Regions from separate parts of the Caloramator sp. E03 genome, predicted to be linked through region 3. Evidence: riboswitches for the same ligand, from Rfam matches in the RefSeq annotation. Region 3 holds a riboswitch; each other region holds the start of a gene.
The links. Region 3 has a riboswitch for thiamine pyrophosphate ahead of thiT (energy-coupled thiamine transporter ThiT). Riboswitches for the same ligand answer to the same signal wherever they lie in the genome.

Region 1 (3,199 bases), 1.2 Mb from region 3:
TCCATCTATTATTAGAGATTTAAAATAAGGGCTACTGCTTTTTAATAGGTTTTCAATGAATGGGACAAGATAATCGTTTAGAAATAAATCTAAAAGATCTGCAAGAGGTTGGCCTACCCAGCTGAAAGTTAATTTAAATATTAAGTACAGAAATCCTAAAAATATTGGGTAAGCTAAAAATTTATTAAGTATTATTTTATCAATTTTTTCTGAGATTGTTTTTGTATTGTTCCTATTAAAAGATATTGATTTTTTAAGTATTGAATCTATATAGTCATAAATCTCCTTTTCTGATGAAAAATGATAATCATTATCATCTATGCTTTTTAAAAAATTACCGCTCATAAGCAGTACCTTAAGATTATCAATTCCTATTTTCTTTGATGCTATAATTGGAACTATAGTACAATTGATTTCTTTTGCTAATAAATCAAAGTTTATTTTAATGCCTTTATTTTCTGCGGCATCTAACATATTTAATACAAGTATTATTGGTTTTTTAAATTGTTTAAGCTGCATTGTAAGATATAGGTTTCTACTTAAATTTGATGCATCAACTATGTTTATAATCACATCAACCTTTTCTTTTAAAAGAAACTCCTTAGATATTTTCTCTTCATTAGAGAAGGTATCCATTGCATAGATTCCAGGCAAATCCACTATTTTTATTGAGTTTTCCATGTAACCTTCTTTTTTTTCAACGGTAACTCCTGGCCAGTTACCAACATATTGATTTGAACCCGTTAGAAGGTTAAAAAGAGTTGTTTTTCCCACATTTGGGTTACCAATAAGTGCAGCCGTTATCATATTACGCCTCCTTTACGTATATATTCTTTGCATCCTTCTTTCTTATTGCAAGATCAAAGCCTCTTAGATTAATTATTATCGGATCACCAAGAGGAGCATAATTTTTAACATAAACTTCGGTACCATAAGTTGCACCAAGAGCAAGAAGTCTTTTTACAAGCAATTCATTTCCTTTTATATCACATATATATACCTTCTTCAAAGGTTCTAAATCACATATACACATACACATCACCTCGTAATGAAATTCATTCTCAATTACATAATAACATAAATCATTCTTATTTTCAACGGAAGTTTTTTAATTAAATATTGATGCAAATTACAATATTATATTCTATAATTTTAAAAAAGTATAATTATAAATTTTTTTGCAAAATATAATTGGTTGTGTTATGATTAATTTATAAAAATTAATAAGCAAAACACGGGGGAGCTGGATAGGCCGGCTGAGAGTAAGAACCATAATTCTTTGACCCTATGAACCTGAACTGGATAATTCCAGCGTAGGAAGATGTTTGTAAATTTTTGATTTAAACACAAATCCTATGGGTTTGTGTTTTTTTGTATTAAGAAGGAGGAAAAATATGAAAAAGGCATTAACAATTGCAGGATCAGACAGCTGTGGTGGTGCAGGAATACAGGCAGATTTAAAAACATTCAGTGCAAATGGAGTATAAGGAATGAGCGTGATTACAGCAGTAACAGCACAAAATACACAGGGCGTTTTTGCAGTGCAGGATATTGATGAGGAAATTATTAAAGCCCAGATTGATGCAATTTTTACTGATATTAAGGTTGATGTGGTTAAAATAGGCATGGTTTCAAAGATTTCAACGATTGAAGCAATAAGTGAAAAGATAAGTCAGTATAATCCTGAGAATGTTGTTTTAGATCCGGTTATGATTTCAAAAAGCGGGTACTCTCTTTTAAAACCTGAGTCAAAAACTGCACTTATAAATAGGCTTATTCCCCTATCATCAATTATTACTCCAAATATTCCTGAAGCTGAAGAAATACTTAATGAAGTAAAGAATGAAAATATAAAAATCGAGACAGTAAGTGAAATGGAAGAAGCTGCAAAAGAAATATATAAACTTGGATGCAAAAGTGTTCTTTTAAAGGGAGGGCATATTAAAGGAGAAGCGGTTGATGTTTTATTTGATGGTGAAAATATTGTTCATTACAGCACAGAGAGAATTAATACAAAAAATACACATGGAACAGGTTGTACATTATCATCTGCAATAACGGCTAATTTAGCCCTTGGATTTGAAATTAAAGATGCTGTAAAAAGAGCAAAGGAATACATAACAACAGCTATAAAACATTCCCTTGATATAGGGCATGGAGTTGGACCCACTAATCATTTTTATTCATTATATAAAGCAGGAGGAATTTTAAATGACTAAAGATAACGAAAAGCTTGGCTTTTGGACATTTTTACTTTTATGGTTTGGAGCGGCAGTTTCAATTGCTGAAATATTAACTGGAGGTTTGATTGCACCTCTTGGCTTTAAAACCGGTGTTATTGTAATTTTAGCTGGGCATTTGATTGGAACCTTTGTGCTTGTTTTGGGAGGAGTAATTGGAACAAGAGAAAAGGTTCCAGCAATAACTTCAACAAATATATCCTTTGGGAAATACGGAGTATATTTATTCTCAATTTTAAACGTTCTTCAGCTTATAGGCTGGACAGCGGTTATGATAAAATCTGCAGCAGATTCAATAAACCTTATAGCAAAGAGTTTATGGAGTTTTGACAATGTTTTGTTAAGCATTGTTTTAGTTGGAGTACTTGTTGCACTTTGGATTTGGTATGGGAAGGATGGTATGAAAAAGCTGAACAGTATTGCTGTATTTTTGCTCTTTGTACTGACGATTGTTTTAGGTACTGTAATATTTAAAGATAAAACTTTGTTTGATAGAGCAGGAAGCGGCAGCATATCTGTTGGCGGGGCTCTTGAACTTAATGTAATTATGCCTCTGTCTTGGCTTCCTCTTATTGCAGACTATACAAGATTTGCAAAGAGTGAAAAAGAAGGAGCTTTAGGAAGCTTTTTAGGATACTTTTTAGGAAGTTCATGGATGTATATTATTGGACTTGGTGCAGCTATAGTTTCAAACAACCCAGACCCTTCAGCTATGATGCTTGCTGCAAATCTTGGAATAACTGCACTTGGCATAGTTGTGCTTTCAACAGTTACAACTACTTTTCTTGATGTTTACTCAGCTGGGGTTTCCTTTTTAAATATAATGCCAAAACAAAGTGAAAAAAATATAGGAATACTAATGACGGTAATTGGAACTGTAATCGCTGCAGTTTTTCCAATTGAAAACTATGAAAGCTTTTTATATGCAATAGGTTCAGTGTTTGCACCTTTGTTTGCAA
Region 2 (3,199 bases), 1.4 Mb from region 3:
TTGTGTCATTTCTCCCGCAAGGTTCATAGCAAGTATTGAAGCTGCTGTTGATGTAAACCTATCATTACATATAGAAGTGGCAGCAGTTAAGGCACCAACCATGCAGCCTGCTCCAGTGATTAATGTTAATATTGGTGTGCCGTTGTAAATAAGACATGTCCTTTTTCCATCTGTTATAATATCCCTTTTACCTGTAGCTGCAACAACAGTATTATACTGATTTGCAAGAGATATACAGGCTTCTATTGCATCTTCGCCATCGTCTATTGAATCAACTCCTCTTACTTTTCCAGAGAACCCTGCAAGGGATTTTATTTCTCCTATGTTCCCTTTTATTACAGAAATATTTCCATATTGGAGAAGTTTCCTTGCTATATCCATTTTTCTGCTTATTGCTCCACAGGCAACAGGATCAAGTACAACAGGTTTATTTAATTCTTTTGCTTTTTTTACTGCAATTATAGATGCTTCTTCCTGCTCCGCGGTTAATGTTCCAAGATTTATATAAAGTGCAGAGATGAGATTTACAAATTCTTCGACTTCATACTTAGATTCACACATTGCAGGAGAAGCACCAAAACAAAGGAGAATATTTGCACAATCATTGATTGTAACGTAATTTGTTATGCATTGAACAAGAGGGGTATTTTCACGAACTTTTTTTAAAACATTAGCAATTGATTTTAACATTTTTATTTCCTCCCAACTTAAAATTTATATATAGGCTTAGCATTATATATAAATGTTGTAATAAACATATAAGCATATAAGGCAGTGGTAAAACTATTATATCTATTTATTTGTTATTCCTGCCTTTTTATATAAACTATAAAAATGATTAACAGGACCAACTCCATGTCCGAGTTCTATGGAATTTTCTATTGCGCCGTTTATGTATTCCTTTGCATTTTTTACAGCATCATATACGCAGTAGCTATTTGCGATATATGCGGCAATTGCAGATGAAAATGTACATCCTGTACCATGGGTATTTTTAGTATTAATTCTCTTTCCTTTGATGTGTATAAAATCCTTTCCGTCAAAGAATACATCTATTGCATCACCAGTTAAATGACCGCCTTTTACAACTACGTTTTTGGCACCAAGGTTATATATCTTTCTTGCTGCATTTTCCATTTGATCAATGGTTTCTATTTTATCTCCAGTAATAACTTCAGCTTCGAAAAGGTTTGGTGTTACAATAAGTGATAGTGGAAAAAGGTTTTTAATAAGTGCATCCTTTGATTCATCTCTTAGAAGGTGATAACCACTTTTAGATACCATAACTGGATCTAATACAACATTTTTAAATTTATAATATTTAATACGATTAGCTATTGTTTCGATAATATCTATACTCGATACCATACCTATTTTTAATGCATGAATTTCGATATCTTCAAAGAGGCAGTCGATTTGCTTTTTTATAATTTCAGTATCAAGTTCGACAACACTCAAAACTCCCTTTGTATTCTGAGCAGTTACAGCAGTTATAACGCTCATGGCATAAGTACCAAGAGTACTAAAGGTTTTGATGTCAGCTTGAATTCCAGCTCCTCCACAGGAATCAGATCCTGCAATTGTTAATACGTTTTTCATAATATTCCTCCTTTATTTTTAAATAACAAAAAAAGATGCAAATAATTGCATCTTTTATATACTTAAATATATCAATAGATGCAATTACTTCCCTACGCAGGCATTACCCAAACAGGTTCAAAGGGTCAGGCTTTGCAGCCTTCTCAGCAAATGCTCCCCTAGTAATTGCTTAATATTCAATTCTATTAACATTATAAAATATAAAATTTAAAAAGAGAACATATTATTTTGCAAAAGTTATAAGATAATTATAAAATGAGCTGTGTCTAAGTTCATCGGTTATAATATTAAATACCTGATCTTGATAACACCCAAGAGGAAGGCCTTCTTTAATCTGTCTGTACTTAACAACAGCAGATAGTTCGCCCTTTAGGGCCATTTTAAGACCATCAAGATAAGAGGATGGTTTTTCGAAAGGCTCATCAACTGATTGAATGTCCTGACCAGTAAAGTTTTTATAAATTGCTCTAAATATTTGATTATGCCTTCTTTCATCGTTTCTTATAGATTCGATAATCTGTTTTGCTTCTTGGTTTGGAGCAACGCTTATTAAATAATCGTAAAAAAGTTCATCTTTTCTTTCGTCCTGAACAGCTTCCTTAATAAGCATAAGGGATTTTTGAAATAAATCATAATTACAAAGCATTCCAGGGAGAGGGGAAATGTTCATTTTTAACCTCCTATTAATTTAAGATACAATATTATAATATGCATTGAAGGATTTTTTGTTTAAAATCAGATAAAAAATTAAATTAAAAATTAAGTTTTAAAATAAAGATGATGTAATGTATATGGAAGATCATGTTGTATGAAGATATATTTATAAAATAATTATTAATGATTTAAGAATATTGTGTTAAAACTGAAAAACAAATAAAAAAAGTAGTATAATTAACAGTATAATAATTATTAAGGAGGATATATAGATGAAGGTTCCTTTTTATACATCGGTTAGGGAATATAATAATAGAAAAAGTGAATTTAATGATGCAATACAGTCAGTAGTTTCCAAAGGTGATTTTATACTTGGAGGTAAGGTTTTAGAATTTGAAGAGGAAATAAAAGATTATACAGGGGCAGAGTATGCAATAGGTGTTGCATCTGGAACTGATGCTCTAACCATTGCTGCGGATATTTTAGGTTTTAAAGATGGAAAAGAAGTTATAACATCACCCTTTACATTTTTAGCTTCAGCTTCTTGTGTATTAAGAAATCGTGGTAAAGTTGTATTTGTTGATATTGATGAGGATACCTTTGAGATTAATACAGATATGATAGAGGAAAAAATAAATAATAATACTGTTGGTATACTTCCTATACATCTATTTGATCAGATGGCAAATATGGATAGAATAATGGAAATTGCTAAAAAGTATAACCTTAGAGTACTTGAGGATGCTGCAGAGGCCTTTGGAATGAGATGGAAGGGCAATGGTAATACATATAGGCATGCAGGAACAATAGGGGACTTTGGTATATTTTCATTTTTCCCAACCAAAACCCTTGGAGGATATGGTGATGGGGGAATGATTATTACTAATGATGAGAGCCTTGCAAAACTTGCAAAAAGCTATAGGGTTCATGGGGCATCTAAAAAATA
Region 3 (3,199 bases):
GTAACAAAATATTCCAATATAGATAACCTTCTGAATATTAATCATAACAATCATACAAAAATACGATTTAGCATAAACTCAAAGTTTATTATTAAAAATTTTGAACATAATACTGATACTATAGAAGATAGAATAAAAGCCTCCTCTTTAATATACAATGCGGGTTACCCTTTAGGCTTTATAATTGCCCCTATAATGTATTACGAAAATTGGGAAGAAGAATATGATAAGCTCTTTAAAACACTTAAAGATAAGATACCAAATACTGATTTGTCTCCTTTAAGTTTTGAACTTATACAATATAGATTCACTGCAAAAGCTAAAAATGTTATACTTCAAAGGTTTCCTAATACTAAACTTAATATGGAAGAAGAAAATAGAATAAAGAAATGGGGACCCTATGGAATTTATAAATACATCTATCCAAAGGATATATCCGAAAAACTTAAATCTGGTATAACTAATATGATATATAAATATTTTCCTAATTCTAACATTGAATATTTTACATAAAAATCGAATTATTTACCTTTATTTTAAATTTTTTATATAAAAGGAGGCCAATAGTTATTTGGCCCCCTATTTTTATTATTCATTTAATATAAATTTATTTATAACCTTTGCAACTCCATCTCTCTCATTTGTATCTGTAATATAATCTGCAATACTTTTCACATAGTCAATTCCGTTTCCCATTGCAACACCTAAACCAGCATACTCTATCATACTAATATCATTCTCGCTGTCGCCTACACATATTACTTCTTCACGTTTATAGCCAAAGTAATCAGCAAGTATCTTAACGGCATTCCCTTTCGATATGCCCTGTGCCATAATTTCAATATTATTTAAATTGGAAGATACAATTGAAACATCAAATTCTTTACTAATTTTACTTCTCAACTTGTTTAAAAGCTCAATATCATCACAAACCAAAGCTACTTTTAATATTTCTTCACTGTTTATAACATCTTCAAAGTCTTTAACTACCTTTACTTCAACCTTTTCACCTTCTGAAACTACTTCATTCCATCTCACATAGTTAAGTGCAAGGTTTACTAATTCTTTAGTATATATCCTTTGATTAGTATACAGATGAAGTGTAAGCCCAAAGCTCTCTATAACACTAATAAGTTTAGGTAGGATTTCTTTATTAATAGCTTTTTTATATATTATTCTATTTTCATCCTTCTCCCTTATATATGCACCATTTGATGCAACAATTGGTGCCGCTGTTCCAATAAGAGAAGCATAAAATCTTGCTGATGTGAATATTCTACCAGTACAAACGACTATTTTAACTCCTAATTCAGAGGCTTTTTTTATAGCTATCTTGTTTTCCTGTGAAACTTCTTTTTTATCATTTAATAAAGTACCATCCATATCGAGTGCTATCATTTTATATTTCACAACCATTTAATCATCCTCCAAGCATTAATTAATAAAATATGCCAAGAATATAATAACATAGATATTTTGTTTTATACAAATTTTTGTTTTATTTTATTGATTTTTACTTGAATTTTTTATATTATAATTAGTATAAAATATAAATAGATTCGCCGTATGCTAGGGGAGCGTTAAGCTGAGAGGAAGGTCACTCCTTCGACCCTCTGAACCTGAACTGGGTAATTCCAGCGAAGGGAAGCATTATAGTTCTCCTCCTGTTTTACGGTGTAAAAGGAGGATTTTTTATGTCATTAATTACAAACATCTTTAAAGACTTTTCAAGTATAAAAATTCAGTCCTGGGCATTTATTATTGCCTTAATTGCAGCATCTTTTTTAATTAAAAAATCCCTTAATAAAAGTACATTTTCAACAAAGAAATTAACTCATGCAAGTTTATGTATTGCTGCATCATTTGTATTATCCTATATAAGGTTTTATCATTGGCCTCAAGGAGGTTCAATAACCCCTGGAAGCATGATTCCTTTAATGCTATTTGCCTATATTTATGGTCCAGCGGAAGGGATACTTGCAGGAATGGTTTATGGAATACTTCAGCTTATCCAAGATCCTTTCATAGTTCATTGGGTTCAGGTTCTTTTAGATTATCCTTTAGCATTTGGTGCCCTTGGACTTGCTGGATACTTTAAAAGCAACTTTAGCATAGGGGTTATTGCAGGAGGATTTGGAAGAATATTTTTCCATTTTTTATCAGGAGTATTTTTCTTTGCAAATTATGCACCTGAAGGCATGAACCCAATAATATATTCTCTTATAGTAAATGGAACTATAGTCGGAACGGAAGTTGGAATATGCTTTGTTATATCATTAATACCTCAATTTAAAAATGCTGTAATAAAAATAAGATCGCAAATGTTATAATTAAATAGAAGAAGTAATAAAAAAGTTAATATAACACCCATAAATCTATAACAAGTATATTTTTATTATCAGATTTATGGGTGTTTCTTTTGGTAGTTATATACAAACAGTTACATATCGTTTAAAGTCTCTTTTTATTATTTCACATCTATCAATTACAGTAAAACCTGAATCTTTTATTTCTCTATCCATTTGATTTAAACTTATCAAAACCATTTTACTTGAAATTCGCCTTGCATTTTTTAATATTGATATTTGTTCAAGCTCTGATGTAATTGATAAAACTCCATAAGGAATATCTATTATTGAAACATCATATTGTTTTCGTATATCCTTAATATCTGATACTTCAAGCACATCATCATACCCAAAATATCTTAAATTTCGTCTTGCACCTTCAATTACCTTTGGGTTTATATCATATCCTTCAATATTTAATCCCATTGACAATGCTTCAATTACAACAGTTCCTATGCCACAGCATGGATCAACAAGTTTTAATGTCATATCATTACCAACGGCTATATTAACAACGGCCCTCGAAATCCTTGTTGGAAGCGCATTACAATAATAGCAGGGTTTTTTATTATGGATATCCCAAATACCTTCATTTTTATTATATTCCCCAAGAATCCAGTAATCTTCATAATATATTATCCCAAGTATTATATCAGGATCATGTATTTTAGCATCTCCAAAGATAGCATTCCCAATAGCATCTTCTATCTTATGCTTTAATTCAAAATCCATCTTTCCTTCAATATTTATATATTTAATCTTAAAATTTTTATATGAAATCTTTTTTTCAATGATAATACTAATTAACTTCTCAATTGACTGAGCTTTTGCAATTATTTGTAAAGATGCTT
Region 4 (3,199 bases), 1.4 Mb from region 3:
TGATCCATATCTTATATGGCTTCTGCGATATGTGCATAGAAATCCTGTAAGGGCAGGAATTTGTGAAAAAGTAACAGATTACAGATGGAGTAGCAATATTTTTTATCAGCGCAATATAAATAGTTTTGTTGACATAAACTTTATATTAAATATTTTGTCTTCAAATAGGTTTGAAGCTATAAAAAAATATTTAAACCTCATGGATATATCAGGGTGTGACAATGATAAAATAAAGGATTTTGATTTTATAAAGTCAGCTTTTAGATTAGATGATGTCAATAAGAATACAAATTCTAATAAGGTTGATGATTTTCAAAGATTAACCTTAAATGATATTTTTAATTCAATTAATATTCCTGAAGATATAAGAGAACTTATTTTAAAGGGAAGCAGGGGAAAATCACTAATTCCATATAAAATAGAATTTATTAAGCTAGCACTTTATAATAAATATTCCCTATATGAAATAGGGAATTTTCTAAATACTTCTGCAGATGCTTTAAGGAAATTTCGCAACTATCATAAAATCAATGTTGAATAATAAAAAGTTTTCTCCATTCTCCGGTGCCTGGCACCAATTTAAAAGGCACCAATTTATTTTACATTTTTGACAGGGCAAAGTTTTCCGCACATAGTGCAGTATTTATTATCATCCTTTTTGTATTCTCTCATTTTCTTTTCATCTATGCCCCATTTGAACATTTCTTCCCAATCCATGTTTTTCCTTGCAGTACTCATTTTATAATCTCTTTCAAGAGGTTTTTTAAACCCTTTTGCAATATTTGCAGAATGAGCAGCAAGTTTAAATGCTATTATTCCTTCTTTAACATCATTAATGCTTGGAAGGCGAAGGTGCTCTGCAGGAGTTAAATAGCAAAGGAAATCAGCTCCGTTTAACGCTGCAATTAATGCTCCCATTGCACCTGATATGTGGTCATATCCTGCTCCTATATCAGTTGTTAAAGGTCCTAAAACATAGAAAGGAGCATCTTTGCAGAGTTTCTTTTCAAGAACCATATTTGCTGCAATTTCATTTGCCCTCATGTGCCCAGGGCCTTCTATCATTACCTGTACTCCCTCATCCCATGCCCTTTTGGTGAGTTCTCCTAAGTTTATTAGCTCTTCGATTTGAAGGGCATCAGTAGAATCGAAAACACATCCAGGTCTTAGGGAGTCCCCAAGGCTTAGAGTAACATCATGTTTTTTACATATTTTTAATATTTCATCATAGTATTCATAAAAAGGATTCTCCCTATCGTTTTTCATCATCCAGTTATATATCATCCCTCCGCCGCGGGATACAATCTTCATAATCCTATTATTATTCTTAAACCTTTCAATTGCTTTTCTGTTTATTCCTGCATGAAGGGTAAAAAAGTCAACGCCCTCTTCTGCCTGCATTTCAATAAGCTCAAGTATTTGCTTTACATCAACCTTTGTAAAATCATCATGTAAAATTGCAGTATCATACACAGGAACTGTACCTACTATAAAATCATAATTTTTTAAAAGCATTTTTCTAAACTCTTTTGAATTCTTCCCACTTGAAAGATCCATAACCGATTCAACATTAAATTCCCTGCAGAGCTCAAGCTTTTTTATTTCTTCATCAAAGTTTCCACATTCGCTTGAAACACCTATATTTACATTTATCTTAACAAGGCATCCTTTACCTATTGCATAGTATTTTTCACGTTTTCTGTTTTTGTTTGCTGGAATAACTATTTTTCCATTTGAAATATTATCTAAAAACTCATCTTTATTTATTTCTTCATGCAAAAATGCCTTTCCCATCTCCTGAGTAAATATTTTTTCTTTTGCATATTCAAGCTGTGTTTTATTCATATTATAAACCTCCATTATCTTTTATTTCTATTTTAAAGTTATTTTAATTGTTTTGTGGCATCCTCTCCTTTTTATTTAACATAATCAGCGATACAAGTGGTGACTTCGTAGAGTTGGGGGTAGTTCACAAAATAATACACTATCCATTGCAGGATAGTGTTAAATAAAAAAGCACTACCCAGCTAAAATAGAGTAGTGCAAATAATCCCCACACTTTCCTACGCTGGCATTAACCAGATCAGGTTCAAAGGGTCAAAGGTTTTATAGGACCTTACTCTCAGATGGCCTTTTCCATCTCCCCCAGTGATTATATTAACTTTTAATTTAATTATAACCAGATTTATAATTTGCTGTCAAACGGATTTTACTTCAATTGATTTTTACTTTACGTTTTTTATTTAAAGACTTACTTATTAAAGAAGCCTTTTTATAGCATCGTAAAACCTTATCAAATTATCCGATATTATATATTATTTTTCCTTGATTTAATATTAATTTTATTTACAACATAACATATCCCTGCTGGCTCTAATATTTTTGCACCGCGTTTATAGCCTTGTCAAAACCCATATTAGTTTTTTGCGGTGCTTACCTATGCTTAATATCAATAATAACTTTTCTCCATTCTCCGGTACCTGGCACCTATATATTTACACTCCTTAAATTTTAGGCTATAATCAATAAGTTCGCCTAAAATTTTTTAGGGAGGTTTTATTATGTCATCGAAAGATCATCCTGATTATAATGAAGAATTAAACAGGCTTGAATTTACTTTAGGGTATGTTGAAAAAAGTCTTGAAAATGCAATAAAAGAGAAAGACAGACTTGATGTCGAAGTTTCAAAAAGCAAAAAAGGGCTACATGGTGATAGCAGCCAAGGATATATAGATTTAATGATAAATACTATGTTTCATGATAGGATACAGATAAAACTTAAAAATTTGATAGCGGCAAGAAAAAAGCCTTATTTTGCAAGAATTGATTTTAAAGAAGAGGGAGCTAGTGAAAAAGAAAAAATTTATATTGGGAAGATGTCTTTAATGAGGGAGGAAGATCAAAAACTCATTATAGTAGACTGGCGTGCTCCTATTTCAAATCTTTATTATGAAGAGAGAATTGGAGATGCATCCTATAGTTGTCCTGAGGGTAGAATAAAAGGAAAGCTATCTTTAAAAAGACAGTTTTCTATTGAAGATGGGAAACTAAATAATATATTTGATATAGATATTACTACAAACGATGAGTTTTTACAATCATATCTGGGAGCTAATGCAGATAATAGGTTAAAGGACATTGTATCTACAATACAAGTTGAACAAAACAAAGTTATAAGGGCAGATATGTGGAAACCCAT

Region 1: linked by a shared signal. The riboswitch ahead of thiD (bifunctional hydroxymethylpyrimidine kinase/phosphomethylpyrimidine kinase) and the one ahead of thiT (energy-coupled thiamine transporter ThiT) in region 3 are both predicted to bind thiamine pyrophosphate.
Region 2: linked by a shared signal. The riboswitch ahead of thiD (bifunctional hydroxymethylpyrimidine kinase/phosphomethylpyrimidine kinase) and the one ahead of thiT (energy-coupled thiamine transporter ThiT) in region 3 are both predicted to bind thiamine pyrophosphate.
Region 4: linked by a shared signal. The riboswitch ahead of thiC (phosphomethylpyrimidine synthase ThiC) and the one ahead of thiT (energy-coupled thiamine transporter ThiT) in region 3 are both predicted to bind thiamine pyrophosphate.

The regions. Positions count from the first base shown of each region.
Region 1 is NZ_CP040093.1:1,040,778-1,043,976, reverse strand. Features, by position in the region: gene feoB (ferrous iron transport protein B) at 1-807, opposite strand, end outside; gene FDN13_RS05350 (FeoA family protein) at 809-1,033, opposite strand; TPP riboswitch at 1,227-1,338, shown strand; partial or broken gene thiD (bifunctional hydroxymethylpyrimidine kinase/phosphomethylpyrimidine kinase) at 1,395-2,219, shown strand; gene cytX (putative hydroxymethylpyrimidine transporter CytX) at 2,212-3,199, shown strand, end outside.
Region 2 is NZ_CP040093.1:1,485,876-1,489,074, reverse strand. Features, by position in the region: gene thiM (hydroxyethylthiazole kinase) at 1-690, opposite strand, end outside; gene thiD (bifunctional hydroxymethylpyrimidine kinase/phosphomethylpyrimidine kinase) at 793-1,599, opposite strand; TPP riboswitch at 1,672-1,769, opposite strand; gene FDN13_RS07365 (ferritin family protein) at 1,823-2,269, opposite strand; gene FDN13_RS07360 (DegT/DnrJ/EryC1/StrS family aminotransferase) at 2,526-3,199, shown strand, end outside.
Region 3 is NZ_CP040093.1:2,845,872-2,849,070, reverse strand. Features, by position in the region: gene splB (spore photoproduct lyase) at 1-513, shown strand, start outside; gene FDN13_RS13520 (Cof-type HAD-IIB family hydrolase) at 589-1,416, opposite strand; TPP riboswitch at 1,562-1,663, shown strand; gene thiT (energy-coupled thiamine transporter ThiT) at 1,695-2,330, shown strand; gene FDN13_RS13510 (TRM11 family SAM-dependent methyltransferase) at 2,427-3,199, opposite strand, start outside.
Region 4 is NZ_CP040093.1:1,256,757-1,259,955, reverse strand. Features, by position in the region: gene FDN13_RS06265 (transposase) at 1-541, shown strand, start outside; gene thiC (phosphomethylpyrimidine synthase ThiC) at 595-1,845, opposite strand; TPP riboswitch at 2,044-2,157, opposite strand; gene helD (RNA polymerase recycling motor HelD) at 2,562-3,199, shown strand, end outside.